Regions from separate parts of the Pseudomonas rhizosphaerae genome, predicted to be linked through region 2. Evidence: riboswitches for the same ligand, from Rfam matches in the RefSeq annotation. Region 2 holds a riboswitch; the other holds the start of a gene.
The links. A riboswitch is a leader RNA that binds a small molecule or an ion and turns the genes downstream of it on or off. The one in region 2 is predicted to bind cobalamin.
Positions count from the first base shown of each region.

Region 1 (14,213 bases), 830 kb from region 2:
GTTGCTGGTGCTGATTCCCATGCTCGCCAAGCAGTTGGTCAGCCTCTACCAGATGGCCCCGCAGATGCTCGACTGGCTGCAGCACACGGCGCTGCCTTGGGTGCAGACCCGGCTGGGCCTGGCCGAAGGGTTCTGGAAATTCGACCAGATCAAGGCTGCGATCAGCAGCCACATGGGGCAGACCACCGATGTGGTCGGTGTGATCCTGTCCCAGGCCACCGCGTCGGGCCTGGCGTTGATGGCCTGGCTGGCCAACTTCGTGTTGATCCCGGTGGTGGCGTTCTATCTGCTGCGCGACTGGGACCTGATGATGGCGAAGATCCGCAGCCTGCTGCCGCGCCAGCGTGAAGGGCAGATCGTGCGACTGGCCGGCGAATGTCACGAAGTGCTGGGCGCCTTCGTGCGCGGGCAATTGCTGGTGATGCTGGCCCTGGGGGTCATCTATGCCACCGGGTTGATGCTGGTAGGCCTGCAGTTGGGCCTGCTGATCGGCGTCGTGGCGGGGCTGGCGGCCATCGTGCCGTACATGGGCTTCGTCATCGGCATCGGTTCGGCGATCATCGCCGGACTGTTCCAGTTCGGCCTGGACCCTTTCCACCTGATCGCCATCGTCGCCGTATTCATGATCGGTCAGGCGCTGGAGGGGATGGTCCTAACGCCCCTGCTGGTCGGCGACCGCATCGGCCTGCATCCGGTGGCGGTGATCTTCGCCATCCTCGCCGGCGGCGAGCTGTTCGGTTTCACCGGCGTGCTGTTGGCGCTGCCGGTAGCGGCAGTGATCATGGTGTTGGTACGGCACATGCACGACCTGTACAAGGACTCGAACATCTATGCCGGGTCCGAGGATCCGGACCTGTGATCGCGACGGACTTGGTCAGGCTTGCTCGAAGACAATGGGTAAACCTTTGATTTTCCAAGCAGTGTTGCGCATTGTGCGCCTGCGTGGGCAGGTATAGACTTTGCACACTTCACATTGAGGTCCGTTGCAGCTCGATCCCTGGGCTGTTCAGCCAGCATGAAACCGATTCAGCTGCCCCTTGGTGTGCGTCTGCGGGATGACGCCACCTTCATCAATTACTATCCAGGCGCCAATGCCGCGGCACTCGGCTACGTCGAGCGTCTGTGCGAAGCCGACGCTGGCTGGACCGAAAGCCTCATCTACCTGTGGGGCAAGCATGGGGTAGGGCGCACCCATTTGTTGCACGCCGCCTGTCTGCGCTTCGAGCAGTTGGGCGAACCGGCGGTCTACCTGCCGCTGGCCGAGTTGCTCGACCGCGGCGTCGGCATTCTCGATGATCTGGCCCAGTATGAGTTGGTATGCCTGGACGACTTGCAGGTGGTGGCCGGCAAGCCGGAGTGGGAAGAAGCCCTGTTTCACTTGTTCAATCGCCTGCGCGACAGCGGTCGCCGCCTGCTGATCGCCGCCTCCCATTCGCCACGCGAACTGCCGGTGAAACTGGCCGATCTGAAGTCTCGCCTGACCCTGGCCCTGATCTTCCAGATGCGACCGCTGTCCGACGAGGACAAGCTGCGCGCCCTGCAATTGCGTGCATCGCGTCGCGGCCTGCACCTGACCGACGAAGTCGGGCATTTCATCCTCACCCGCGGGACACGCAGCATGAGTGCGCTCTTCGAGCTGCTCGAACGCCTCGATCAAGCCTCGCTGCAGGCGCAGCGCAAGCTGACCATCCCCTTCCTCAAGGAAACGCTGGGCTGGTAAACGAGCAGGTCGATTCAGTCGCTCTATGACCTGTTTCACCGGTGTTCCATTCTGATCTAAGCCTGCTCTGTCACGCCATTTATCTGTATAGGCGTCCAGTTCCGATGGTGGCATTGTGCGATTATTTATTAGCCAATGAATCCGGGGGTATGGCCTCTTTATCGTGCATTGACCTTGCGGTAGGGCCGCAAAACGGGGCGTTAGATGTCACCGTAATTCTCCGGAGTCACATTTCGTTCGATTGAATTTGCAAATAATCGTGAGACAGGTATAGTCGCCACTTCTCAACCATTCCCCGTCACGGTCGTGCCCATGCTCAATCGCTTAGCACCCCTCGTGCCCATCGCACTGTTGACCTTGCTGGTCGGTTGCGCGGCGCAAGCGCCGGTCTCCCAGCAGCAGGTTCTGGACCCGGTTACCGCAGTCCAGCCGCATCAATCCCCCTCGAAAGCCTCGCTGGTTTTCGAAGATGAAATCGCCACCGAAGACGAACTCGCCCAGTTCGACGGCAGCAAGGCCTACAGCCTGCCGATCCTGGCCGACAGCATTCTGGAACGTGGCAAATCCCTGATCGGCACCCGCTACCGTTTCGGTGGTACCGACAAGGTTTCCGGTTTCGATTGCAGCGGTTTCATCGGTTATCTGTTTCGCGAAGAGGCCGGCATGAACCTGCCGCGTTCCACTCGTGAGATGATCAACGTCAAGGCGCCTCTGGTCGCTCGCAACAAGCTCAAGCCCGGTGACCTGCTGTTCTTCAGCACCAATGGTCGCGGTCGCGTCAGCCATGCGGGTATCTACCTGGGCGACGACCAGTTCATCCACTCCAGCAGCCGCCGCAGCGGTGGCGTGCGTGTCGACAGCCTGGGCGACAGCTACTGGAGCAAGACCTTCATCGAGGCCAAGCGGGCCTTGGCCATGGCGCCCGCCACGATGATCTCGAGCAAATAGCAGACGCAGCGCAACGAAGCGGCGGTGAGGTGAAAACCTCAGCGCCGTTTGTGTTTTCGGGTAATGAATCTAGTCTATTACGGCAGTCGGCTCAGGATGGTTCGGTACATGTCTACCCAGGCACGCGTTCTCGCTTCAATCGCAATGGCCGTCTTTCTTGCCGGCTGCGCCAGTGCGCCTCCCGCCAAGGTGGTGAGACCCAAGGTCATCAACCCAATCGTCATGAACCCCAACAACGACATGGTCGGCGCTGCCGATGACGTGCTGTTCCGGGCGCTGGGGTTGGTGGGTACACCGTACCGCTGGGGCGGCAATACGCCCGACTCGGGTTTCGACTGCAGTGGCTTGATCAGCTTCGTCTACCGTGACGCCGCCGGCATTGCCTTGCCCCGCTCGACGCGGGAAATGATCGTCATGCGTTCGCCCGATGTCGACCAGTCGCACCTGCAATCGGGCGATCTGGTGTTTTTCGCCACCAGCGGCGGCTCCCAGGTCAGCCATGCGGGGATCTATGTGGGTGAGGGACGTTTCGTGCACGCGCCGTCGAGTGGCGGTACGGTCAAGCTTGATTACCTGAACAAGCCCTATTGGCAGAAAGCTTATCTGAACGCCAAGCGGGTGCTGCAACCTGGCCAATTGGCCCGCAACCCGTGACTGCAACAGGGCGAGTTTCCTCGCCCTGTTCAAGCCCCATTACTTGGCGGCAGTGACTCGCCAGATCTTGTTGCCCACATCGTCCGCGACCAAGACGCCACCCTTGTGGTCGGGCAACACCGCTACCGGGCGACCCATGGCTTTCTCGTCGGCATTGAGGAAGCCGCTGAGCAAGTCGACGGGCTGCCCGCTTGGCTTGCCGTCCACGAACGGCACGAATACCACCTTGTAGCCGCTGTGCGGTTTGCGATTCCAGGATCCGTGCTGGCCAATCAACGCGCCTGTGGTGAACGGCGCAGGCAGCCCGCTACCGTCGGCAAAGCTCAGGCCCAGTGAAGCGGTGTGCGGGCCTACCGCGTAATCGGGTGCAATGGCTTTTGCCACCAGTTCGGGATTCTGCGGTTCGACGCGCACGTCCACGTGTTGGCCGTAATAGCTGTAGGGCCAGCCATAGAAGCCGCCATCCTTGACCGAGGTGATGTAGTCGGGCACCAGGTCGCTGCCGATTTCGTCACGCTCGTTGACCGCCGTCCACAGCTTCCCCGTCTTGGGTTCCCAGGCCATGCCGTTGGGGTTGCGCAGGCCCGAAGCGAAGATGCGATGCTGCCCGGTCGCCGCGTCCACTTCCCAGATCGCCGCACGGCCTTGCTCCTGGTCCATGCCGTTCTCGCCGACGTTGCTGTTCGAGCCAACAGTGACGTACAGCTTTTTGCCGTCGGGGCTGGCGATGACGTTTTTGGTCCAGTGATGATTAAGCGTGCCGCCCGGCAAATCCACAACCTTTTCGCCTGCGCCGCTAATCGAGGTGGCACCGTCTGCGTACTTGAAACGCAGCAGCTTGTCGGTGTCGGCCACGTAGAAATCGTTGCCCACCAGGGTCATGCCGAAGGGCGAATTGAGATTGGCGATGAACACGCTGCGAGTCTCGGCCACGCCGTCGCCGTCCTTGTCGCGCAACAGGGTGATGCGATTGGCGCTGGGCACGCCGGCGCCGGCCCGGCTCATGACCTTCTCCATGACGAAACCGCGCAGGCCCTTGCTGTCGTCCGGCTTGGCCGGCGAATTGGTTTCCGCCACCAGCACGTCGCCGTTGGGCAGCACGTAGAGCCAGCGTGGATGGTCCAGGTCCGCGGCGAAGGCTGCAACCTGGGTGCCTGGGGCCGCCGTTGGCTTGCCGCCTTCGGCCCAACCCACGGCCGGTGCGATGTTGACGGTGGGGATGAGGGTCTTGTTAGGCTCGGGCAGCTTGGGCGAGGGGCCGGTCCCGTCGCTGACCTGCAGCGACGACGTTTCGCCACAGGCGGCGAGGCCGGCAGCCAGCAGGATCAGGGTAGCGAGGCGGGTCTTGTGCATGGTCTGGCTCTCTGAGGTTTTGTTCACACAGGGTAGAGGCGCCGGGCGCGGGCAAGGTTCAACCGCGTTCCCGGTCGCCGAGTGCGGGGGATCAATTGACGCTCCAGGCGCAACCCTCTAACCTGCGCGGCTGTTCCAGGTGCTCGGCGATCAGGCGATTGGCGCGAGTGAAACAGGGAAGCCGGTGCGCAGCGTTTACGCGCCATGCCGGCGCTGCCCCCGCAACGGTAGACGAGTCAAGGCTGCACAGGATGCCACTGAAGCGATTCGGGAAGGCGTGTGGCCCGGGTGTACAAACCCCGCTCGTGAGCCCGGAGACCGGCCTGGTGCACTTTTTATGGCTCGTTGCAGAACCTGCGCTCATCCCACCGATGGCGTGGGCCTGTGTCGTGCCCTGATCCATGTTCTGTCGCGCGGGGAGAGCGGCATTGACGTTCACTGCCTGGCCCACCGGCCGCGGTGTCGCGTCGATGCTGCCTGCGCGCAGGTGTAGCGGAGAGCCACCATGAACGAAACAGCCGAGCGCGACGCCCGTCATCTGGCGCGCATGTTGCGCAAGAAAGCCGTCATCGACGAGCGCATCGCCAATTCCCCCAATCAATGTGGCTTGCTGCTGGTGCTCAGCGGCAACGGCAAGGGCAAGAGCAGCTCGGCCTTCGGCATGCTTGCGCGGGCCATGGGGCATGACCTGCAATGCGGCGTGGTGCAGTTCATCAAGGGACGCAACAGAACCGGCGAGGAGCTGTTCTTCCGACGCTTCCCCGAGCAGGTGCGCTACCACGTGATGGGCGAAGGCTTCACCTGGGAAACCCAGGACCGCCAGCGTGACATCGTGGCCGCCGAAGCGGCCTGGGAAGTGTCCAGGCAGATGCTGCGCGATCCGACCATCGGCCTGGTGGTGCTCGACGAGCTCAATATCGCCCTCAAGCATGGTTATCTCGACCTGGACACGGTGCTGGGCGATCTGCAGGCGCGTCCACCCATGCAGCATGTGATCGTCACCGGTCGCGGCGCCAAGCCCGAGCTGATCGAGCTGGCCGACACGGTGACCGAAATGGGCATGATCAAGCATGCGTTCCAGGCCGGCATCCGTGCCCAGAAGGGCATCGAGCTATGACCGAACCGCGCCAGTGCCCGGCGGTGCTGATTGCCGCGCCGGCCTCCGGGCAGGGCAAGACCACCGTCACCGCCGCCCTGGCGCGCCTGCATCGCAACCAGGGCCGGCGCGTGCGGGTCTTCAAATGCGGGCCGGACTTTCTCGATCCGATGATCCTGGCCAGGGCCAGCGGCGCCCCGGTCTATCAACTGGACATGTGGATGGTCGGCGAGCAGGACAGTCGACGGCTGCTGTGGGAAGCGGCGCAGGAAGCCGACATCATCCTCATCGAAGGGGTCATGGGCCTGTTCGACGGCACGCCGTCGAGCGCTGACCTGGCGCGTCATTTCGGCGTTCCGGTGCTAGCGGTGATCGACGGCACGGCCATGGCGCAAACCTTTGGCGCGCTGGCGTTGGGGTTGGCCTGTTACCAGCCCGACCTGCCGTTCGCCGGGGTGCTGGCCAACCGGGTCGGTACGGTACGCCATGCGCAGTTGCTCGAAGGTAGCCTGACCCAGGGTCTGCGCTGGTACGGCGCTTTGTCCCGGGAAACCGGGATCGAATTGCCGAGCCGCCACCTGGGCCTGGTGCAAGCCAGTGAGCTCAACGACCTGGACACCCGGCTGGATGCCGCCGCCGCGGCCCTGGCGCAGACCTGTGAAGTGGCGTTGCCACCGGCGGTCACCTTTGCCGCACCGGTCGAGCACAGGGTCGCGCGCCTGCTCGACGGCGTGCGCATCGCCGTGGCGCGCGACGCTGCCTTTGCATTCGTCTATGACGCCAGCCTGGACGTGCTTCGCAACATGGGCGCCGAGCTGGTGTTCTTCTCGCCGCTGCACGATGCGCACCTGCCTGCGTGCGACAGCCTTTACCTACCTGGCGGCTATCCGGAGCTGCATCATCTGGCGCTCGCCGCCAATGAATCGATGCTTGCCGACATTCGCGCCCATCATGCGGCCGACAAACCCTTGCTGGCCGAATGTGGCGGCATGCTCTACCTGCTCGATGCGCTGACCGATGTCGACGGCGCGCGTGCCGAGTTACTGGGGTTGCTGCCGGGCGAGGCGGTGATGCAGAAGCGCCTGGCCGCCCTGGCGTTGCAGGCGGTGGAGCTGCCGGAAGGCGTCTTGCGTGGGCACACCTACCATCACTCGCTGACCAGCACCCAACTGCAGCCGATCGCTCGCGGCGTGAGCCCCAATGGCGGGCGTGGTGCCGAGGCGGTATACCGCCAGGGGCGAATGACGGCTTCCTACGTGCATTTCTATTTTCCTTCAAATCCTGCGGCAGTGGCGGCGCTGTTCGCGCCCGATCTTCACCTCGACGCACAGGCGAACGAGCCGACTGATGAGTGAGCCCTACAGCGACAGCGAGCGCGCCGCGATCTACCGGGTGATCGCCGAGCGCCGCGACATGCGCCATTTCATCGGCGGCGACGTGCCCCCGGCGCTGCTCGCGCGGCTGCTGGCGGCTGCCCACCAAGGGCCCAGTGTCGGCCTGATGCAACCGTGGCGCTTCGTCCGCATCAGCGACCGGGCGTTGCGCAGCCGTATCCAGGCGTTGGTCGAAGATGAGCGACTGCGCACCGCGCAGGCCATGGGCGAGCGCTCGGACCAATTCATGCAGCTCAAGGTCGAGGGCATCAACGACTGTGCCGAGGTGCTGGTGGCCGCGCTGATGGACGATCGCGAGCGCCATGTCTTTGGCCGCCGCACGCTGCCGGAAATGGACCTGGCCTCGGTTTCCTGCGCCATCCAGAACCTGTGGCTGGCCGCTCGCGCCGAGGGTCTGGGCATGGGCTGGGTGTCGCTGTTCGATCCGCAGGCCCTGGCCGCGGTACTGGGCATGCCCGCCGGTGCCAAGCCGGTGGCGGTGCTGTGCCTGGGGCCGGTCGAGCAGTTCTACGAAGCGCCCATGCTGGAATTGCAGGGTTGGGCAGCAGGCCAGCCACTCGAACAGATGCTGTATGAAAACCAGTGGGGACAGTCGTTGTGAGTATTGCGTTGATGACAGTGGCCGGGGTCGCCCTCGATGCCCTGTTGGGCGAGCCGCGTAAGCACCATCCGCTGGTTGCCTTTGGCCGTCTGGCCAATCGCATCGAAGCGCGCTTCAACCGCGCCGGGCGCGGCTGGCGCAGCCACGGAGTCACTGCCTGGTTTGTGGCCGTGGTGCCCTTGACCCTGCTGGCGACCGTGCTGTCCTGGCTGCCGCTGGTGGGCTGGCTGGTCGAGATTTTCGCGCTGTACCTGGCGCTGGGCATGCGCAGCCTGGGTGAGCACGTGATGCCCGTGGCCCAGGCGCTGCGCAGCGACGACCTGGACGCTGCGCGTCAGCGCGTCGGCTACCTGGTCAGTCGCCAGACCGAAGAGCTCGACGCCGAAGCGGTAGCCCGCGCCGGCACTGAGTCGGTACTCGAAAACGGCAGTGACGCGGTGTTCGCAGCTATCTTCTGGTTCGTCGTGGCTGGCGCACCCGGTGTCGTCCTCTATCGATTGAGCAATACCCTGGACGCCATGTGGGGCTACCGCAACGAGCGCTTCGAGCGATTCGGCTGGGCTGCGGCGCGCATCGACGACATGCTCAACTACATTCCGGCGCGTTTGGTTGCGCTGACCTACGCGGTCTTGGGCAAGACCCGTCTGGCCGTGCGCTGCTGGCGCAAACAGGCCCCGCTGTGGGACAGCCCCAACGCCGGCCCGGTGATGGCGGCGGGCGCCGGCGCGCTCGGTGTGCAGCTGGGTGGCCCGGCGATCTATCACGGCGAACTGCATGAGCGCGCCGTGCTGGGCGAAGGCGCGCCCGCCGACGCCGACGCCATCGAGCGCGGTTGGCAGCTGGTCCAGCACGGTGTGTGGCTGTGGCTGTTGGTACTGTGCCTGGGAGGCTTGATCGATGCTTGAGCATGGAGGGCGTTTGCGCCAGGCAGTGGTCGAATACGGCATTGCCGAAGCGGACTGGGTCGACCTGTCTACCGGCATCGCACCTTGGCCTTTTCCCATACCCGACATCCCGACCCGCGCCTGGGCGCGGCTGCCGGAAAACGAAGACGGTCTGGAAGAGGCTGCGCGCGGCTATTACGGTTTCGAGCAGGTGTTGCCGGTGCCGGGTTCGCAAGCCGCGATCCAGACTCTGCCGCGCCTGCGCCGCAGTGGTCGGGTAGGGGTGCTGTCGCCGTGCTACGCCGAACACGCCGAAGGCTGGCGCCAGGCCGGGCATCTGGTTCGGGAAATCAACGAAGAGGAGGTCGAGCATTTCATCGACAGCCTCGATGTGCTTGTCGTCGTCAACCCGAACAACCCCACTGGCCGGTTGCTGCCGGCCGAACGCCTGCTGGCCTGGAATGCGCGCCTCAACTGTCGCGGCGGCTGGCTGGTGGTCGATGAAGCGTTCATGGACAACACACCACAGGCCAGTCTGGCACGGCACGGAACCCAGCCCGGACTGATCGTGCTGCGCTCGTTCGGCAAGTTCTTCGGCCTGGCGGGTGTGCGCTTGGGCTTCGTCCTGGGCGAGGCGCGCCTGCTGCGTGCGCTGGCCGACCTCATCGGGCCCTGGGCGGTAAGCGGGCCGACGCGCCGGCTGGGCCAGGAGTGCCTGCTCGATCAAGCGGCGCAGCAGGCACAGATCACTCGCTGTGCACTGGCCAGCGAGCGCCTCGCACAGTGCCTGCGACGCTACGACCTGGCACCCCAGGGTGGCTGCGCACTGTTCCAGTCGGTTTCCTGCGAGCAGGCCGAGCAACTGCAAGCGTTTCTGGCTCGCCGCGGCATACTGGTGCGGCTGTTCAAGCAGGACAGCCGCCTGCGTTTCGGCCTGCCGGCAGGCGAAAGCGATTGGGCGCGCTTCGAAGCGGCCCTGAGCGAATATCGGGAGCAAACGCCATGAGCACATTGATGGTCCAGGGCACGACGTCCGATGCTGGCAAAAGCACCCTGGTCACCGCGCTGTGCCGCTGGCTGACCCGCCAGGGCGTGGCGGTGGTGCCGTTCAAGCCGCAGAACATGGCGCTCAACAGCGCGGTCACCGCCGACGGCGGCGAGATAGGTCGCGCCCAGGCCGTGCAGGCCCAGGCCGCCTACCTGCAACCGCACACCGACATGAATCCGGTGCTGCTCAAGCCCAACAGCGACACCGGTGCCCAGGTGATCATTCACGGTCGCGCCGTGACCAGCATGAACGCGGTCGCCTATCACGACTACAAGGCCATCGCCATGCAGGCGGTAATGGCCTCACACCAGCGTCTGAGTGGCAATTACGCAGTGGTGATGGTCGAGGGCGCCGGCTCGCCAGCGGAAATCAACCTGCGTGCCGGCGACATCGCCAACATGGGCTTTGCCGAGGCGGTCGACTGCCCGGTGCTGCTGATCGCCGACATCAACCGCGGCGGTGTGTTCGCCCACCTGGTCGGCACGCTGGAATTGCTCTCGCCCAGTGAGCAGGCCCGGGTCCAGGGCTTCATCATCAACCGCTTTCGCGGTGACATCGCCTTGCTCCAGCCAGGTCTGGATTGGCTGGAAGCGCGTACCGGCAAACCGGTGATCGGCGTGCTGCCCTATGTGATGGACCTGCACCTGGAAGCCGAAGACGGCCTGGATCGACGTCAGTCAGACAAGGCCGACAGAGTGCTCAAGGTCATCGTGCCCGTGCTGCCACGCATCAGCAACCACACCGATTTCGACCCGTTGCGCCTGCACCCACAGGTCGACCTGCAATTCATCGGCGTGGGCGATGACATCCCGCCAGCTGACCTGATCATCCTGCCTGGTTCCAAAAGCGTGCGCGCCGACTTGGCTCACCTGAGGGCCCAGGGCTGGGAAGAGGCGATCACTCGCCACCTGCGTTATGGCGGCAAAGTGCTGGGGATCTGCGGCGGACTGCAGATGCTCGGTACTCGCATCGACGATCCGCTGGGGCTCGAAGGCGCCGCTGGTTCCAGCGCCGGCCTGGGCCTGCTTGAGTTCACCACTCAACTGCATGCGGAAAAACAACTGCGCAACGTGACCGGCCAACTGACCCTCGAGGACGCTGCCGTCAGCGGCTACGAGATTCACGCTGGCGTCACCGTGGGCACTGCACTCGAGCGCCCGGCCGTCCACCTGAGCGATGGTCGTAGCGACGGTGCGATCAGCGCGGACGGGCAGATCCTCGGCACCTACCTGCACGGCCTGTTCGAAGCACCGCAGTCATCGGTGGCATTGCTGCGCTGGGCGGGGCTTGCCGATGTGCAATCGGTGGATTACCACGCCTTGCGCGAAGCCGACATCGAGCGTCTGGCCGATCTGGTCGAACAGCACCTGGACACCACCCGGCTGCGCGAGCTGTGTGGCCTTACCGGCGGGAGTGACTGAAATGCTGCAACTGATTCTCGGCGGCGCCCGCTCCGGCAAGAGCCGCCTGGCCGAACGACTGGCTGCCGACAGCCAGCTTGACGTGATCTACATCGCTACGAGCCAACCGCTGGACGGCGAGCTCAACCAGCGTGTGGCCCTGCACCGCGAGCGCCGTCCCGAGCACTGGGGGCTGGTGGAAGAGCCCTTGGCCCTGGCCAGCGTGCTGCGTGCGCAGGCACGCACCGATCGCTGCCTGCTGGTCGATTGCCTGACCCTGTGGCTGACCAATCTGCTCATGCTCGACGATGCGCAGCGGTTAAATGCCGAGCGCGAGGCACTGCTCGAAACCCTGTCCAGCCTGCCGGGTGAAATCCTCTTCGTCAGCAACGAAACCGGCCTGGGCGTAGTGCCCATGGGCGAGCTGACCCGGCGCTTCGTCGACGAGGCCGGCCTGCTGCACCAGGCCCTGGCCGAACGCTGCGAGCGGGTGGTGTTCACCGTTGCCGGCCTCCCCATGATCTTGAAAGGACCTGCGTTATGAATTCAGCCTGGTGGCTGCAACCTGCTCGTGCAGCCGATGCCCACATTCATCGCGAAGCGCTGGAGCGCCAGCAGCAATTGACCAAGCCGGCCGGCTCGCTGGGCACTCTCGAACAAGCGGCGGTGCAGCTGGCTGCCCTGCAAGGCCGGCTCAAGCCCTCGGTGGAGCAGGTCTGGATCGCAGTGTTCGCGGCCGATCACGGCATCGTCGCCGAGGGTGTCTCGCCCTATCCCCAGGAAGTCACCGGGCAAATGGTGCACAACTTCGTCAACGGCGGGGCGGCCATCAGTGTGTTGGCCCGTCGACTGCAGGCACGCCTGGAAGTGGTGGACCTGGGCACCGTCACGCCCTTGGGCGATCTGCCCGGCGTGCAACACGTGCGCATCGCCGCTGGTACGCGCAACTTCATCGACACTGCGGCAATGACCGTCGAGCAGGGCGTTCAGGCGTTGCAAGCCGGTCGCGACAGCGTGCTGCGCGCCAAGGCTGCGGGTACCGAGCTGTTCATCGGCGGTGAGATGGGCATCGGCAATACCACCTCGGCCACCGCCCTGGCCTGCGCCTCGCTGGCCTGCGCCGTGGCCGACCTCACAGGGCCGGGCACCGGCCTGGACGCTGCCGGTGTGGCGCACAAGGTGCAGGTCATCGAGCAGGCCCTCAGGGCCCACGCGGACCTGCCCGACGAACCGTTGCAACGCTTGTTCTGCTTCGGCGGCTTCGAAGTCGCCGCCCTGGTCGGCGCCTACCTGGCGTGTGCCCAGGAAGGCATTGCGGTCCTGGTCGACGGCTTCATCTGCAGTGTCGCGGCGCTGGTCGCGGTGCAACTGAACCCCTCCATTCGGCCCTGGTTGCTGTTCGGTCACAATGGCGCCGAACCGGGTCATCGTCATGTCCTCGCCGCCCTCGATGGGCAGCCGCTGCTGCAACTCGGTTTACGCCTGGGTGAAGGCAGCGGCGCGGCATTGGCCGTGCCGTTGTTGCGCCTGGCCTGCGATCTGCACGGGCAGATGGCGACCTTCGCCGAAGCGGCCGTCGCGGACCGTCCGGCATGACCCTGCACCTGGATCTGCTGCGCCATGGAGAAACCGAGATCGGCGGCTTTCGCGGCAGCCTTGATGACGCCCTGACCGAGCGCGGTTGGGCCCAGTTGCAGGCTGCGGTCGCCGAGCGATCCGGCTGGGATCGCATCGTCAGCTCGCCGCTGCAGCGCTGCGCACGCTTTGCCCAGGTCCTGGCCGAACAGCGTGGGCTGTCGCTCAGTCTCGACGCCGACCTGCAGGAGCTGCATTTCGGCGCCTGGGAAGGCTTGAGCGCGGCGCAATTGATGCAGACCGATGAAGCCGGCCTGGGCCTGTTCTGGAACGATCCCTACGCGTTCACGCCGCCCGACGGCGAGCCCATGCTGGATTTCTCCGCGCGCATCCATGCCGCGTTGCGCAGGCTGCACCTGCAATATCCAGGCGAGCGGTTGCTGCTGGTGGTGCACGGCGGGGTCATGCGCCTGTTGCTGGCCGAAGCACGCGGCCTGCCACGCGAACAGCTGCTTCACGTCGAGGTCGCACACGCTGCCTTGTTCAGTGTGGTGGTGGCAGCCGACGGCAGCCTGAGCGAGCCGTCCTGAGCATGCTGCCCTTCTGGATCGCCTTGCAGTTTCTCAGCAGCTTGCCGGTGCGCCTGCCAGGCATGCCCAGCCCGGAGGCTTTAGGTCGCTCGTTGTTGTTCTATCCGGCCGTGGGGCTGCTGTTCGGCGTGCTCCTGTGGGTCGCCAATGCGCTGCTCGCCGGAACGCCATTGCTCCTGCACGCAGCGCTGTTGCTGGCGCTATGGGTGGTGCTCAGCGGTGGCCTGCACCTGGACGGTCTGGCCGACAGCGCCGATGCTTGGCTGGGTGGCTTCGGCGATCGTGAACGCACCCTGCTGATCATGAAAGACCCGCGCAGCGGACCCATGGCCGTGGTGACGCTGGTGCTGGTGCTGCTGCTCAAGTTCTGCGCGCTGCTGGCCTTGCTCGAGCAGGGCCAGCAGGCAGCGCTGCTCATGGCCCCGGTGTTGGCACGGGCAGCCATGCTCGGCCTGTTCATGGGCACGCCCTACGTGCGTGCCGGTGGGCTGGGCCAGGCCTTGGCCGACCATTTGCCGCGTGGCGCCGGAAGCTGGGTTTTGGCCGCGGTTGCGTTCGCCAGTCTCGGGTTCTGCGGGTTCTGGATCAGCCTCTCGGTGCTGGTGGGCTTCATGGCGTTGCGGCGGCAGATGATCCGGCGCCTGGGTGGCACCACCGGCGACACCGCCGGTGCCATGCTCGAGTTGCTTGAATTACTGGTCCTGCTCGCCGCTGCACTGTAGACAGTGCTTTGCAGAAGGCTGCCTGTGAGCCCGTGAACAGGCATACAATCGAGCGGCCTGTCCCCTCATGCCTGGAGCACACAATAATGACATCGGTATGGCGTACCAGCGGCTGGGTTCTGCTCGGCGCAGCCTTGATCCTCGCTCTGTCTCTGGGCATTCGCCACGGCTTCGGCCTGTTCCTGGCGCCCATGAGTGCGGAATTCGGCTGGGGCAGGGGCGTATTCG
Region 1 covers NZ_CP009533.1:1,470,631-1,484,843, forward strand. The annotation lists gene LT40_RS06655 (AI-2E family transporter) at 1-859, shown strand, start outside; gene hda (DnaA regulatory inactivator Hda) at 1,016-1,720, shown strand; gene LT40_RS06665 (C40 family peptidase) at 2,033-2,668, shown strand; gene LT40_RS06670 (C40 family peptidase) at 2,777-3,322, shown strand; gene LT40_RS06675 (PQQ-dependent sugar dehydrogenase) at 3,362-4,675, opposite strand; cobalamin riboswitch at 4,796-5,016, shown strand; gene cobO (cob(I)yrinic acid a,c-diamide adenosyltransferase) at 5,181-5,792, shown strand; gene LT40_RS06685 (cobyrinic acid a,c-diamide synthase CobB) at 5,789-7,126, shown strand; gene bluB (5,6-dimethylbenzimidazole synthase) at 7,119-7,766, shown strand; gene cbiB (adenosylcobinamide-phosphate synthase CbiB) at 7,763-8,671, shown strand; gene cobD (threonine-phosphate decarboxylase CobD) at 8,664-9,656, shown strand; gene LT40_RS06705 (cobyric acid synthase) at 9,653-11,119, shown strand; gene cobU (bifunctional adenosylcobinamide kinase/adenosylcobinamide-phosphate guanylyltransferase) at 11,121-11,642, shown strand; gene cobT (nicotinate-nucleotide--dimethylbenzimidazole phosphoribosyltransferase) at 11,639-12,694, shown strand; gene cobC (alpha-ribazole phosphatase family protein) at 12,691-13,263, shown strand; gene LT40_RS06725 (adenosylcobinamide-GDP ribazoletransferase) at 13,266-13,985, shown strand; gene LT40_RS06730 (MFS transporter) at 14,072-14,213, shown strand, end outside.
Region 1: another riboswitch for cobalamin. It lies ahead of cobO (cob(I)yrinic acid a,c-diamide adenosyltransferase); the one in region 2 lies ahead of LT40_RS10300 (CbtB domain-containing protein).

Region 2 (14,213 bases):
GCTCGCCGACGTTGACGAACAAAGACTGGCGATCGATGGTGAACGGCTCCAGGCCCGACAGGCGGCACGCCTTGGGGATCCCCGGAATTGCCCGCGGTGGGTAGCCGGCCACGGCCTTGGCGATGGCTTCGATATGTCCGGGCGTGGTGCCGCAGCAGCCGCCGACGATATTGAGGAAGCCGCTCTGGGCGAATTCTTCGATGATTTTCGCGGTTTCCGACGGCAATTCGTCGTATTCGCCGAAGGCATTGGGCAAGCCGGCGTTGGGGTGGGCGGACACATGCGTGCCGGCCTTGTTCGACAACTCTTCCAGGTACGGACGCAGCTCGCTGGCGCCCAGCGCGCAGTTGAGGCCCACCGAAATGGGCTTGGCATGGCTCACCGAGTTCCAGAAGGCTTCGGTGGTCTGCCCGGACAAGGTCCGGCCCGAGGCATCGGTGATGGTCCCGGAGATCATGATCGGCAGCTCGAAGCCCAGCTCTTCGTACACGCCCTGCACGGCGAAGATCGCCGCCTTGGCGTTGAGCGTGTCGAAGATGGTCTCGATCAGGATCAGGTCGGCGCCGCCCTCGATCAGGCCCTTGGTGGCTTCGGTGTAGTTCTCCACCAGTTCGTCGAAGGTGACGTTGCGGTAGCCGGGGTTGTTGACGTCCGGGGACAGCGAGCAGGTGCGGCTGGTCGGGCCCAGCACGCCGGCCACGAAGCGTGGCTTGTCCGGGGTTTCCAGGGTCTTCGCATCGGCGACCTGGCGCGCCACACGCGCACCTTCTACGTTCAACTCGTACACCAGCGATTCCATGCCGTAGTCGGCCTGGGACACCTGGGTGGCGTTGAAGGTGTTGGTTTCCAGAATGTCCGCACCGGCGTCCAGGTAAGCCTTCTCTATGGCGGCGATCACGTCCGGGCGGCTGAGCAGCAGCAGATCGTTGTTGCCCTTGACGTCGCTGGGCCAGTCGGCGAAGCGCTCACCGCGGTAATCCTCTTCCTCGAGCTTGTAGCTCTGGATCATCGTGCCCATGCCGCCGTCGAGAATCAGGATGCGCTCTTTGAGGGCTTGCTGGAGGGCTTGAAGGCGAGCACTGCGGTCGGACATGGGAACCACTCTTTCAGAAAATTCGGACATTGCGACAGGGGGCGGATGATAGCAAACCTGTGCGCTATTTGATCACGAAGGGTAGGGCCATGAATTTCGCTCATGTTGCCAGTATGCGTTAATACTTGGCCATGACCCACTGGCTGAGGGCTGAATGAGGAAGCGTATCTGCCAGGCCCTCGACGAAATGCGCGATCTTTTTCGGTTTTTTGCAGTCCCACCCCCCGGAATGCCCCGAAAAGGGGCGCGAATTCTCGTTGCAAAAGGCGGTACGCATGCTGATCTCGCTTCAAGCTCTACGGGCCCTGGCTGCCTGGATCGTGGTTTGCCATCACTTCATGCAGATATTCTTCGACTTCCACGCATCAGGCCCGGTCGGCCAGTTCTTCACCGATCGAGGCGCAGTAGGTGTCGACATCTTCTTCGTCATCAGTGGGTTGGTCATCTACCTGTCCACCCAAGGCAAGCAGATGCCGGCCGGTCGCTTCCTGCTCAACCGCATCATCCGCATCGTCCCGGCCTATTGGCTGTACACCGCGCTGATGGGGCTGATGCTGGTCAGCCTGGGGCAATGGCTGCCGCACGCTGCGATCGACCTGCCGCACTTCGTCCTGTCGCTGCTCTTCATTCCCTCGGAAAACCCTGGTGGCTATGGCCTGTACCCGACGCTGAACGTGGGTTGGACACTCAACTACGAGATGTTCTTCTACCTGTTGTTCTCGCTGGTGTTCACCGTGCCACAACGCTTCCGCCCGTTGATCGTGGCAGCCGCCCTGGTCGCCGTCAGCGAAGTGCTGGGCCGGTACGGGGTGGTCAGCCGCTTCTATCAGAACAACATCATCTATGAGTTCCTGCTCGGCATCGGGATCGGCATGCTCTATCGCCGCGGCTGGATCGCCCAGGGTCTCTGGCTGCCGTTGGCCGTGGTGATCGTGTCGGTCCTGCTGATCTACCACCTGGATTCGAGCGACCGGCTGTTGCACTGGGGCTTGCCAAGCGCACTGATCGTTCTCGCCTGCGTGGCCATGGAGCCGCATTTCCGTGGCAGCCGGGTACTCAAGACCTTGGGCGACTGTTCCTATTCGGTGTACCTGGTGCACGTACTGGTGCTCTATGGCGGCTGGCTGGCGAGCGTTCACTGGCACCTGAACCCGTACTGGGTCTTCGCGTTTTGCATTCCAACCATCGCCCTGGTGTCGTGGGCCAGCTACGTGTGGATCGAAAAGCGCCTGTACCAGCGGGTCAAGCAGTGGACCGACGCGCGCCTGGATTCCAGCGCGGTGGCACACACCGGTTGATTCCCGACCAAAACAGTCAGGCTTTGTCAGCGTCGCCGGATTCGCGTAAACTCCTGCCAAGTCTGTGAGGAACCACTATGAGCGCTATAACGATTACCGACGCTGCGCACGATTACCTGGCCGATCTGCTGAGCAAGCAGAACACCCCCGGGATCGGCATTCGCGTGTTCATCACCCAGCCAGGCACCCAGTACGCAGAGACGTGCATTGCCTACTGCAAGCCAGGTGAAGAAAAACCGGAAGACACCGCACTGGGCCTGAAAAGCTTCACCGCCTGGATCGACTCGGTGAGCGAAGCCTTTCTCGACGATGCCGTGGTCGATTACGCCACCGACCGCATGGGCGGCCAGCTGACCATCAAGGCGCCCAACGCCAAGGTGCCGATGGTCAACGCCGACAGCCCGGTCAATGAACGCATCAACTACTACCTGCAGACCGAGATCAATCCCGGCCTGGCCAGCCACGGCGGGCAGGTCAGCCTGATCGACGTGGTCGAGGACGGTATCGCCGTGCTGCAGTTCGGTGGCGGCTGCCAGGGCTGCGGTCAAGCCGACGTCACGCTCAAGGACGGCATCGAGCGCACCTTGCTCGAGCGCATCCCGGAGCTCAAGGGCGTTCGTGATGTCACCGACCACACCCAGAAAGAAAACGCCTACTACTGATTGGCGTTGCTAAAGCAAAGCATCGACTTGCTGCCCCTGTGCAGCGTCGGTGCTGGCCCTTATTGGCCGAAGCGTTGCGCATACCCCTGGGGGCTCACCCCGAGCACTTTCTGAAAGCTGCGGCGCAGGTTCTCTGCGTGCCCGTAGCCGCACAGTCGCGCCACACTCTGCAACGACAACTGTCCGCCCTGGATCATCGCCCGTGCCGCTTCCAGGCGAACCCGTTCGATGTGCCGCGCCGGGGTGATCTTGAGTTCGGCGAAGAACACCCGGTACAGCGTGCGCGGCGTCATGTGAGATCTTTGTGCAAGCGCTTCCAGGGACAGGTCCTCGCTCAGATTCAGCGCGATCCACTCCAGCAACTCGGTAAGCCTCGAGGTGGGCCCGTTGCACCGCGCCAGGTGCGGACTGAACTGGGTCTGCCCACCCGAACGCCTGAGGAACAACACCAGGCGGCGGGCGACGGCCAGGGCTAAGGGTCGCCCCAGATCCGCCTCGATCAAGGCCAGTGCCAGGTCGATCCCGGCGGTGACACCGGCCGAGGTGAAGATGTGGCTGTGGCCATCCTTGTCCGAGGGGTCGTAGGTGTGCAGCCGATCACCCTGCACCTGTACGTTGGCGAAGCCCTGCAGGGCCTCGACGTCGTCCCAGTGGGTAGTGGCGATCAAGCCGTCCAGCAGGCCGGCGCTGGCGAGCATCAGCGCGCCTGAACACACCGAGCCCAGCCGGCGCACCTGCGGCTCGGCGCCGCGTAGCCACGTGAGCAGGGCAGTGTTGGCGCATTGCTCGGCATCGCTGCTGCCCCCGGGAAGCAACACCGTATCCAGGGTGGCGCAGTCGGTCGATAGCCAACTGGCATCGGCGTGCAGCTTCAGCCCGGCGGAAGTCGCCACGGGCCCGGATGTTTCGCCCAGCAGTTGCAGCTCGTACAAAGGCGCCAGGCCCTGACGGACCAGCTCGACGTTGGCCGAGGCGAACACCTGCATCGGGCCGGTAACGTCCAGGCTCATCACGCCGGGGTAGATCAGGCAAGCGATCACTTTCATGGGGGCAACCTCGCAGTCCGTTGCGTTCAGGAGCGATACAGGTGCGCATGGCCAGCGCGGTACAGCGCCGAATCGGCGAAGCTGTCCGTTTGCAGCACGTGGCCCACGAGAATGAGCGCACTGCGACGAAAGTCCTTGGCTGCGACCTTGTCCTGGATGTCCGCCAGGGTGCCCAGGACGAAGTCCTGGTCCGGCCAGCTGGCCTTGTGGATCACGGCCACCGGGCACTCGGCGCCGTAGCTGGGCAGTAGCTCGGCGACGATCTTGCCCAGGTTTTTCAGCCCCAGATGAATGGCCAGAGTAGCGCCGTGCTGGGCCAGGCTGGCCAGGCTTTCTCCCGGCGGCATCGGCGACTTGTCGCCGTAGCGAGTGAGGATCACCGTCTGTGCAACGTCGGGCAATGTCAGTTCCACCCCAAGCAACGCGGCACAGGCCGCGGTCGCGGTAACGCCCGGAATGATCTGATAGTCGATGCCGTGCTCGCGCAGGCAGCGGATCTGCTCGCCGATGGCGCCGTACAGCCCGGGATCGCCACTGTGCACTCGCGCCACATCCTCGCCATGGGCGTGGGCCTGCTGGATGATTTCGATGATCTGTTGCAGGTGCAGCTCGGCACTGTTGTGCACCTGATGCGCAGTGTGCCCATCGAGCACGGCTTCGGGCACCAGCGAGCCGGCGAAGATGATCACCGGGCATTGGCGGATCAGACGCTGACCCTTGACGGTGATCAGCTCCGGATCACCCGGTCCGGCGCCGATGAAGTAAACGGTCATGGGTATTCCTGATGAACGAAGGTGTGAATGATATTCAAGTTGAGCGCTGTGTGCAGCCACGGTGAGGTTCAGTGCAGGCGATGGCGAGGGTTGCCACCGCCGAATGCCGTCGGCTGACGCGCAGCATCGAGGCGCACTGGATGCCATCCTCGGCCATGGCCAGCGCGGCACTTTCCGACACGCCCAAGCAACCAGTGGCGGCGAATGAGCGAGCGGAATGATGGCTGAGGCGGTCCTGATAAGGTGCCAGGGCCTCGGGGCTATAGGTGGCAAACGGCAAACCGAGACGTTCGGCCAGCGCCACCAGCCCCGGTTCATGCGCCTTCATATCAATGCTGGCAATGCCACGCACGTCAGCCCAGGGCAGGTCATGTTCGAGCAGGGTTTGCTCCAGCAGATCGTGCAACGCTTGCGCGCTGCACCCCGCACGACAGCCGAACCCGACCCACAGCGCTGTCATCGGCTTCAGCGACCGGCTCGGCGGAACAACCAGGCGCTGATAAGCCCCAGCGCCAGCCAGAACACGGCGTTGGTCACCAGCGAGGCGACGATGAACTGCTGCTCCAGGGCCTGCGGTGCCAGGCTCGAATGATGCTCGGGTTGCGGCGCGCCGATCAGGTGCGGTACCAACACGATGGCCAGTCCCAGGGCTTTGAGCAGCGTGCCACGGCCGAACACCAGCAATGCCAGGCCTGCCGCGGTGGACGCCGCGGTACCTATCCACCAGGTCTGGCGCAGCATCAGGTCCGCTGCCTGGGTGCCGGGCAGTTCCGGCGGCAGGCCCAGGTTCGGCGCCAGACAGAACACCGCGAATCCGCCCAGTCCCCACAACAGTCCCTGAGCAGTGCGCCCAGGAGCGCGCAGCGTATACAACGCCACCAGCATCAGGGCGAACCCCACGGCGACCACCAGATTGCCTCCGGCGGTGGATAGCACGCGCTGCCAGCCGTCTTCCGGCTCCCAGGCCTCGGCGTGTTCGTGCCCGGCAGCGGAAGCCTCGTCATGCTCGTGCTGGGCAGAGGCGGTTTCATAGGTCTCGCCCTGAAGAATCAGCGGCGAGACCCACAAGCTCTGCAGCACTGTCAGCAGCAGGGCGGCCAACAATCCGCTGAAACCAGCGGTTCGTGCGATATGCCTGATCATCTCGGCGCTCCTCAATGGCACGGAAAGGCGGCGCTGTGCCGGGTATCGTGCGCGGCGTTGTGCACCGCCTCGATGTGCGAGAAGCCGGCGAAGCCTACCAGGCAGCAGCCCAGCAGAAAGGTGCCGATCGCCAGGGCGATGCGCTGCGCCAGGGTGCCGGCGGACGGCAGGACGTGTTCGGGGGTGGAGGCGGTGGTAGACATGGCGTTCCCTCTTGTGGTCCCGGTGGCGATGGTCCACGGTATGTGGCACCAACGATCGGGCACGCGCACGAAGAAAGCCGGGCGCAGGCGCGCCATGCTTGCAACAGCGCCCGCCCACCGCGGAGTTGTCGAGCAAAGACTGTCTGGGCCGGTCTCCGGGCTTGCGAGGGGCGGCATGAGCCAGCCTTGAAAGCGTCGCCTTCCCATGCCCAGGAGCACAGTGGATCTGACACTTCTCTCGCTTACCGTTGCGGGGGCAGCACCGGACTTGTACCAACGCCTCTCGAGGTTGGCACGCACCGGTTTCCCGTTTCACCCTGTGAAGGGCACCCAAACGATGGCGCCTAGCAAATCATGCCGACGCAGCATCGTCAATGCGCCGAGCGCTGTAGAATGCGCTCGCCGTCCGCGCTTTCTCCCTACGAAATGGAGTTCCCCCATGCCCGAAGAAGGCAACATGCTACAAGCTGCCGTGGTGTTCCTGCTGGCAGCGGTGATCGCCGTGCCGCTGGCCAAGCGCCTGCAACTGGGTGCCGTGCTCGGCTATCTGTTCGCCGGCGTGGTCATCGGCCCGCAAGTGCTGGGCTGGGTCGGCGACCCGCAAAGCGTCAGTCACATCTCCGAACTGGGCGTGGTGCTGCTGTTGTTCATCATTGGCCTGGAACTGTCGCCCAAGCGCCTGTGGGTCATGCGTAAGGCGGTGTTCGGGGTCGGGCTGGCGCAGGTGCTGTTGACCGCCGTGGTGATCGGCGCGGTGGCGCTGCTCGGCTTCGGCCAGCCGCTGAACAGCGCCGTGGTGCTGGGCCTGGGCCTGGCGCTGTCGTCGACCGCGTTCGGCTTGCAGAGCCTGGCCGAACGCAAGGAACTGAACAGCCCACACGGCCGCTTGGCATTCGCCATCCTGCTGTTCCAAGACATCGCCGCGATCCCATTGATCGCCATGGTCCCGCTGCTGGCCGGCGGTGGTGGCGATGCCGGCGAGGGCAGTACCCTGGATCACAGCCTGCGGGTACTGGGCAGCATCGCCGTGGTAGTGATCGGCGGACGCTATCTGTTGCGCCCGGTGTTTCGCATCGTCGCGCGGACCGGCTTGCAGGAAGTCTCCACCGCCACGGCGCTGCTGGTGGTGATCGGCACCGCCTGGCTGATGGAACTGGCCGGCGTTTCCATGGCCCTGGGCGCCTTCCTCGCAGGTTTGCTGCTGGCCGATTCGGAATACCGGCACGAGCTGGAATCGCAGATCGAACCGTTCAAGGGGCTGTTGCTGGGCCTGTTCTTCATCAGCGTCGGCATGGGCGCCAACCTGAGCCTGCTGCTGGAAAACCCCGCGCTGGTGCTGGGCTTGACCGTGCTGCTGATCGGCATCAAGTTGCCGCTGCTGATGCTGATCGGTCGCCTGGCAGGCGGCCTTGGCCGGCTCAGCGCCGTGCGTCTGGGTATCGTGCTGGCCGCTGGTGGTGAGTTCGCTTTCGTGGTGTTCAAGATAGGCCGCGACCAAGGCCTGTTCGACGCACGCCTGTACGACACACTGCTGCTGACCATCACCTTGTCCATGGCGCTCACGCCCTTGCTGTTGCTGCTGTGCGCACGGCTGTTGCGCACCAAGACGCCGCCCGTGGAAGTGCCCGAGGAATACCGCGAGATCGACAGCGACGCGCCCCGCGTGGTGATCGCCGGCATGGGCCGGATGGGGCAGATCGTGGCGCGTATCCTGCGTGCGCAGAAAATCAGCTTCGTGGCGTTGGACACCTCGGTGGAGTCCATCGAGTTCTCGCGCAGCTTTGGCCATCTACCCGTGTTCTACGGCGACCCGCTGCGCCCGGAAATCCTGCGCGCAGCCAAGGTCGAGCAGGCCGAGTATTTCGTCATTGCCACGGACGATCCGGAGATCAACATCAAGACCGCCGAACTCGTCCACCGGCTGTACCCGCACGTGAAGATCATCGCCCGCGCGCGTAACCGCCAGCATGTACACCGGTTGGTCGACCACGGCGCACAGGCGGTTCGCGAAACCTATTACTCGAGCCTGGAAATCACCCGGCGCACGTTGGTTGGCCTGGGCTTGAGCCAGTCCCAGGCCGATGCGCGCATCAACCGCTTCAAGCGTCACGACGAGCAAGTGCTGCAAGCCCAGCACGCCATCTACGACGATGAAGCCAAGGTCATGCAAACCGCCCAGGAAGCCCGTGCGGAACTGGCCCGGCTGTTCGAATCCGATCGCCAGGACGAGAAGGCTGCCGCCAAGGGCGCACCGCGCCGCTGAGGCTCAGGGTTGGAGAATCAAACCGGCGGCTGGCGGACGACGTCGGTGGGTCCTTCCTCGTTGGCCGGGTGCAGTGTGCGGCTCGACATTTCGGCGCGCAGTTGCGGCAGGCATTCAGGGTAGCGGTTGTTGACGAAGGTGATCAGCCGCTCGCGCACGTAGCAGCGTGCATCCCAGTTGCGCGACGAGTCCAGCGAGCTCAGCAGAATCCGCAGCTGCATGGCCTTGTCGCTGGTGTCGGTCACCTGCAACACCGCCACGCGGCCGTCCCAGAGGTGCGGGATTTCTTCGCACAGGCGCTTGGTCTCCACACGCAATGCCTCCAGGGGCACTGAGTAGTCCACCCAGAGAAACACCGATCCGATGATGCTGGACGTGCTGCGGGTCCAGTTCTGGAAGGGCTTTTCGATGAAGTATTGCAGGGGCACGACCATGCGCCGCTCGTCCCAGATCTTCACCACGACGTAAGTACCGGTGATTTCTTCGATGCGGCCCCATTCGCCTTCGACGATGACCACATCGTCGATGCGAATCGGCTGGGAAATGGCGATCTGCAGGCCGGCGATCAGGTTGCCCAACACCGGTTTGGCAGCGAAACCGGCCGCCAATCCCGCCAGGCCGGCAGACGCCAGCAGGCTGGTGCCGATCTGCCGCACGGCCGGGAACGTCATCAGGATCAGGGCAATGCCGAAGATCAGCACCAACACGTTGAGGCACTGTACCAGCACGCGTACCTGGGTCTGGATGCGCCGCGCTGCGAGGTTGTCTTCGATGTCCAGCGGGTGCTTGATGGTCATGGTGGTGGCCACGGCCTTGACGCAGCGCAACCCCAGCCAGGTCAGGCAGGCCGTGACCAGCATGCCATTGAGGTGGCGCACGGTGTTGATCATCAGCAAGTCGTCGGGCGCCGAGGTCCAGACCGCCTGCAGGCCCATGAGTGGCATCAGCCACAGGGTCGGCTGTTCGGCACGGGTGATCAGTTGCTGGGCCAGCACGAAGGACTTGGAGACCCGCCGCAGGATGATCAAGCCGACCCAGCGGATCAGCAGGATAATGCACACGGCCAGGGCGGCGGCAATCAGCGTGCTGAGCCAGGGCAGGGGCACGCGGGCCAGCAAGGATTCGGGAAGGGCATATTCCATGGGTCGAAGGCTCGCTGTGGCATGAACTGGAGTCGACCGACAGATGCCGCCACGGTTCCCCTCGATGGGCAGCCGATCAGTCTGCCAAGCGGGTTTCACGCGATGGCGAGTGGCCAAAGTAGCCGCTGTAGCACTTGCTGAAATGGCTCACCGAGACGAACCCACAGGCGATCGCCACCTCCAGGATCGACAACTGCGAATGCTGCAGCAGGCGGCGGGCTTCGGTCACGCGCAGCTCCATGTAGTAACGATGGGGCGAGGTGCCGAGCTGGTCCTGGAACAACCGGTCGATCTGACGACGCGAGCGACCGACGAACTCGGCCAATTGGTCCAGCGACAGCGGCTCCTCCAGGTTGGTCTCCATCAGGTCGATGATGTTGCGCAGCGGCGGGGTGAGCTTGCCGTTGGGCTGGGCGCCGGTGCGGCGAAAACGCAGACCTTCGAAGGCCAGGATATGCTCGACGCCACTGGCCAGAGTGTCGCCGCGTTGTTCGCGGATCAGTGCCATCATCATGCTGAAGCTGCCATTGGGGCTGGCGGCCGTGATGCGGTTACGGTCGATGACCTGGCTGGCCGGGGTCACGGTGATCTGCGGGCTGAGCTCGGCGAGCGATGCGCGGTTCTCCGGGTGCACCGCACAGCGATAGCCATCGAGCAGGCCAGCCTGGCCGAGAAACCAGGCGCCGTTCCACAACCCGCCCAACTTGATGCCACGTCGCGCGCAGTCCGCCAGCACCCGGCTGAGCAACAGGGAGGCGCGCAGCGGCGTGCGGAACCCACCACAGATGACCAGCATGTCCAGTTCGTCATGCACGCCGGGTATCAGCGGCGCGTCTGGCTGCAGTTGGATGCCCAGGTCACTAATGACCTGGCCTGGCGCCAGCCCGTAGGAACGAAGCGTATAGGCGCCGGGACTGATCAGGTTGGCTGTGACCAAGGTGTCCAGGCTGGCGGTGAAGGCCGCCAGGGAAAAGTGCTCCAGCAGCACGAAACCTACGCGCGGGCTGGCCTGGCCGCCGTTGCGCAAACCCTGGTTGGCCGAGGCGAGGTACAGCAGGTTCTTGCTTTGCCCAGCGCCGCTGAAGATCCGTTGCGTCATTGCTGCCTGCTCTCTGGATTGCCGTCTGTCGCTGCAGATATTACCGTAGTGCTGCACCCGTGGGTCTGCGAGACTGACGGCCTTTTCCTGCGGAGGACGCCTTCATGCCTTACCTGCGACACGCACCTTGCCTGCTGCTGTGCTGGCTGATCGGCTTGCCGGCATGGGCCGACGACAGCGTGATCGTCTGGCCGGCCGATTGGGACGTGCAGATCCTGCCCGATGCGTCCGACGCCCAGGGCCAGCCCAGCGGCAGCCGCCAGCGCGCGACCAAGACCGACGCCAATGGTGATCCGTTGATGATCGTCGAAATGACCCGTGGCGCGCTGGCCCAGGACCATGCGGTGAACCTGGAGGCGGTGTTGCTGGAAATGCGCAAGGCGATCCAGATCAACTTTTCCCGCTCTGGCTACCAGAGCGTCTGCACCAAGGTCAAACCGACGACATTGGGCAATCTGCCGGCGGCGCAGACCACCTGCAAGGTCACGCGTAACGGCACGCTGGCCATCACCCAGACGCTGGTCGCCGCCGTGCAGCCGGGCATGGCCTACGGCTTCAGCTATGCAGGGTCCGCCGTAGGTTACCCGCAGTTGGAAGCTGAAGTAGTGGGCATTCGTCAGGGACTGCGCTTTGCCAAGGATGAGTAGGCACACGGGTCAAGACCTGTAGCAGGCATCGGCAGCAGACGGTGCATATCTCCAAAAGACATATAAAAAGCATTATTTATTCTTTTTAAATTGTCGGCCCAGGGTGCAATCTCCACCTCACGCACTGCGGTGCGACCGAATGTCTAACGAGGATGACTGCATGACCATCAAAGCGATCAACGTACGCAACCAGTTCAAGGGTACCGTGAAGGAAATCATCGAAGGTCCAGTGGTATCGGAGATCGATGTGCAGACGCCGGCCGGCATCGTGACGTCGGTCATCACCACCCGCTCGGTGCACGAGCTGGAATTGCAGATCGGCAGCGAAGTCATCGCTTTCGTGAAGTCCACCGAAGTGTCCATCGCCAAACTGTAACAAACAGGTCCCATACTGCCGTAGAACCCGCGTTTGACGACGTTGGTGTCTTGTCACGTTTGAAGCCGGAAAGATCTTGAGGGTCGTGCTCTTGCAGGGGAGCACGGCCCTTTTTTTATACGCCCCGGTTTTCCGCGATGAAGGTCAGCCCAGCGGGGTCGGCGCCAAGGTACCGAGCAAGGCGACTGCAGCCACGGCGCCCAGTCCGCAGGCCCATTCCAGGGTGACCGTGCGCTTGAACGACTGCACATCTACCGGGCCTTGCGCCAGTTGGCGGCGGTGCCACAGCGCCAGCCCGAGCATGGCCAGCACCAGCGCCAGCTTGACCGCCAACACCGTGGCGAAGCCGGATTCGCCAGGCATCGGCAGGAACGATCCGGTCAGCACCCGCGTGTTGATCAGTCCGGTCACCAGCAGCCCTGCCACCAGCACGCAGCCCACGCCGCTGAAGCGGCCCAGCACCACGCGCAGATCCTGCTCGCCGGGACGTGCCAGCACGAACATCAACAGCATCAGACCACCCAGCCAGGCGCCGACGCACAGCAGGTGGATCAGTTGATTGACCACCAGCCAGGTGCCGGCCGCACCTTCGAGCATCGCCGCGTGGCCTACCGGCGCCAGGGTTGCCAAGGCCAGTGCGCTCAACGGCCTGGCCACCACCTGCAATTTCGGGTTGGGAATACGCAGGCATACCAGCACGGCCACGCAAGCGAACAGGTGCAGGGTCCAGACCTTGCCGAAAAAGGTTTCACTCAGGACCCGGCGCACCAGCGCCATGTCCAGCGAACCGCCCATCTCGAAGGCCACGGCGAACAGCCAGGCCACGCCGCTGATCAAGGCCAGTGCCGCAAGCAGGCACACCAGTGGATCGATCAGGTTGCGCAACCGCCCTTGCTGGCCTGGTTGGTCGAGCAGCAGCGGACGGAACATGCACGCGCCGAACACCAGCATCAGGCTGGTGAAATGCAGAAAACGCAGAACGATCAACACGCTCATGCTCAAGGACTCACGGTGAAGCGGTATTCGCCCGCGCTTTTGTGCGTGTCTACCGACACTACTTGCCAATGCACGGTGTACTGGCCGGCGGCCAATGGAGCAGCAGGCTTGACCACCAAAGTCTTACGATCGTTGGTGGCACTGGCCAATGGCTGCAGAGCCACTGGATCACCGCCAGAAGCAGTCAGGGTGACCTTGCTGAAGCCCAGCTCGATGGCTTCGGAAAACCCCAGGCTCAATTGCGCAGGTGCAGCAACGGAAGCATCGGCGGCAGGCACCGGGTGAGTCAGGTGGGCATGAGCCAGGGCTAGCGGCGAGACGAGAACGAGCAGGGCAGCGCTGAGCAACGTGCGGACGGACATGGCAATGGCCTTGAACACTGAAAAAGGCCGCCAATAAAGCATGATCCGGGCGCTTGGGCAACGCCGCCCAACCCCATGCCTACTTTATGGCCAAGGCCGACCCGAGCCGCCAGCCGGGCTGAACTCCCCAAGGCTCCTCCAGCCTAACCTGCATGACTCATTGACCAGGAGGCCTTCATGGCCAGCAAAAAAGTAGCCGATATCGTCATTCAGACCTTGCAGGAAGCGGGTGTGCGCAACTGTTACGGCATCGTCGGCGACACGCTGAACCACGTGACCGATGCGATTTCGCGCAGCGAGATCGAATGGGTCCACGTACGCCATGAAGAAGCCGCAGCCTTCGCCGCCGGCGCCGAGTCGTTCATCAGCGGTCGCTTGACGGCCTGTGCCGGATCCTGCGGCCCGGGCGGGCTGCATTTCATCAACGGTATCTTCGAGGCGCAGCGCAACAGCGCGCCCATGGTGCTGATCGCCAGCCAGATCGTCACTAGCGAGCTGGGCATGGACTTCCCGCAGGAAGTGGATTTCAAAGCCATCTATGGCAGCTGCACGGTGTTCTGCGAGCAGGTCTATACCCCTGAGCAAGCGCGCCGGGTCACCACCCTGGCGGCCCAGACGGCACTCAATGAAGGCGGGGTGGCCGTGATCATCCTGCCTTCGGACATCAGTTCGGCCGAAGTCAAGAATGACCGTCCCTTCAGCGTTCACCAGCCGCGGCCCGTGCTGCAACCCAGCCCTGACGAGCTGGCAGGCATTGCCGACATGCTCGCCCAGGGCAAGAAGATCGCGATCTATGCGGGCTTTGGCTGCGAAGGCGCCCATGACGAATTGATCGAATTGGCGCAGCGCTTGAAAGCGCCCATCGCCCACACCTCGCGGGCCAAGGACTTCGTCGAATACGACAACCCCTACAACATGGGCATGACCGGCGTGTTCGGTGTGGAATCCGGCTACCACGCCATGATGGAGTGCGACACCTTGCTCTTGCTCGGTGCCGACTTCGCCTGGGGTCAGTTCTACCCGCAAAACGCCAAGGTCATCCAGGTGGACCGCAAGGGCGCCCACCTGGGCCGTCGCCATCCCATCGACCTGGGCGTGGTCGGTGATGTG
Region 2 covers NZ_CP009533.1:2,299,444-2,313,656, forward strand. The annotation lists gene metH (methionine synthase) at 1-1,093, opposite strand, end outside; gene LT40_RS10270 (acyltransferase family protein) at 1,369-2,391, shown strand; gene nfuA (Fe-S biogenesis protein NfuA) at 2,469-3,053, shown strand; gene LT40_RS10280 (GlxA family transcriptional regulator) at 3,113-4,099, opposite strand; gene cobM (precorrin-4 C(11)-methyltransferase) at 4,126-4,872, opposite strand; gene LT40_RS10290 (cobalamin biosynthesis protein) at 4,907-5,332, opposite strand; gene LT40_RS10295 (CbtA family protein) at 5,338-6,015, opposite strand; gene LT40_RS10300 (CbtB domain-containing protein) at 6,027-6,218, opposite strand; cobalamin riboswitch at 6,348-6,567, opposite strand; gene LT40_RS10305 (monovalent cation:proton antiporter-2 (CPA2) family protein) at 6,658-8,481, shown strand; gene LT40_RS10310 (mechanosensitive ion channel family protein) at 8,499-9,623, opposite strand; gene LT40_RS10315 (GlxA family transcriptional regulator) at 9,700-10,722, opposite strand; gene LT40_RS10320 (DUF4946 domain-containing protein) at 10,827-11,369, shown strand; gene LT40_RS10325 (TOBE domain-containing protein) at 11,530-11,745, shown strand; gene copD (copper homeostasis membrane protein CopD) at 11,890-12,741, opposite strand; gene copC (copper homeostasis periplasmic binding protein CopC) at 12,744-13,103, opposite strand; gene LT40_RS10340 (thiamine pyrophosphate-dependent enzyme) at 13,281-14,213, shown strand, end outside.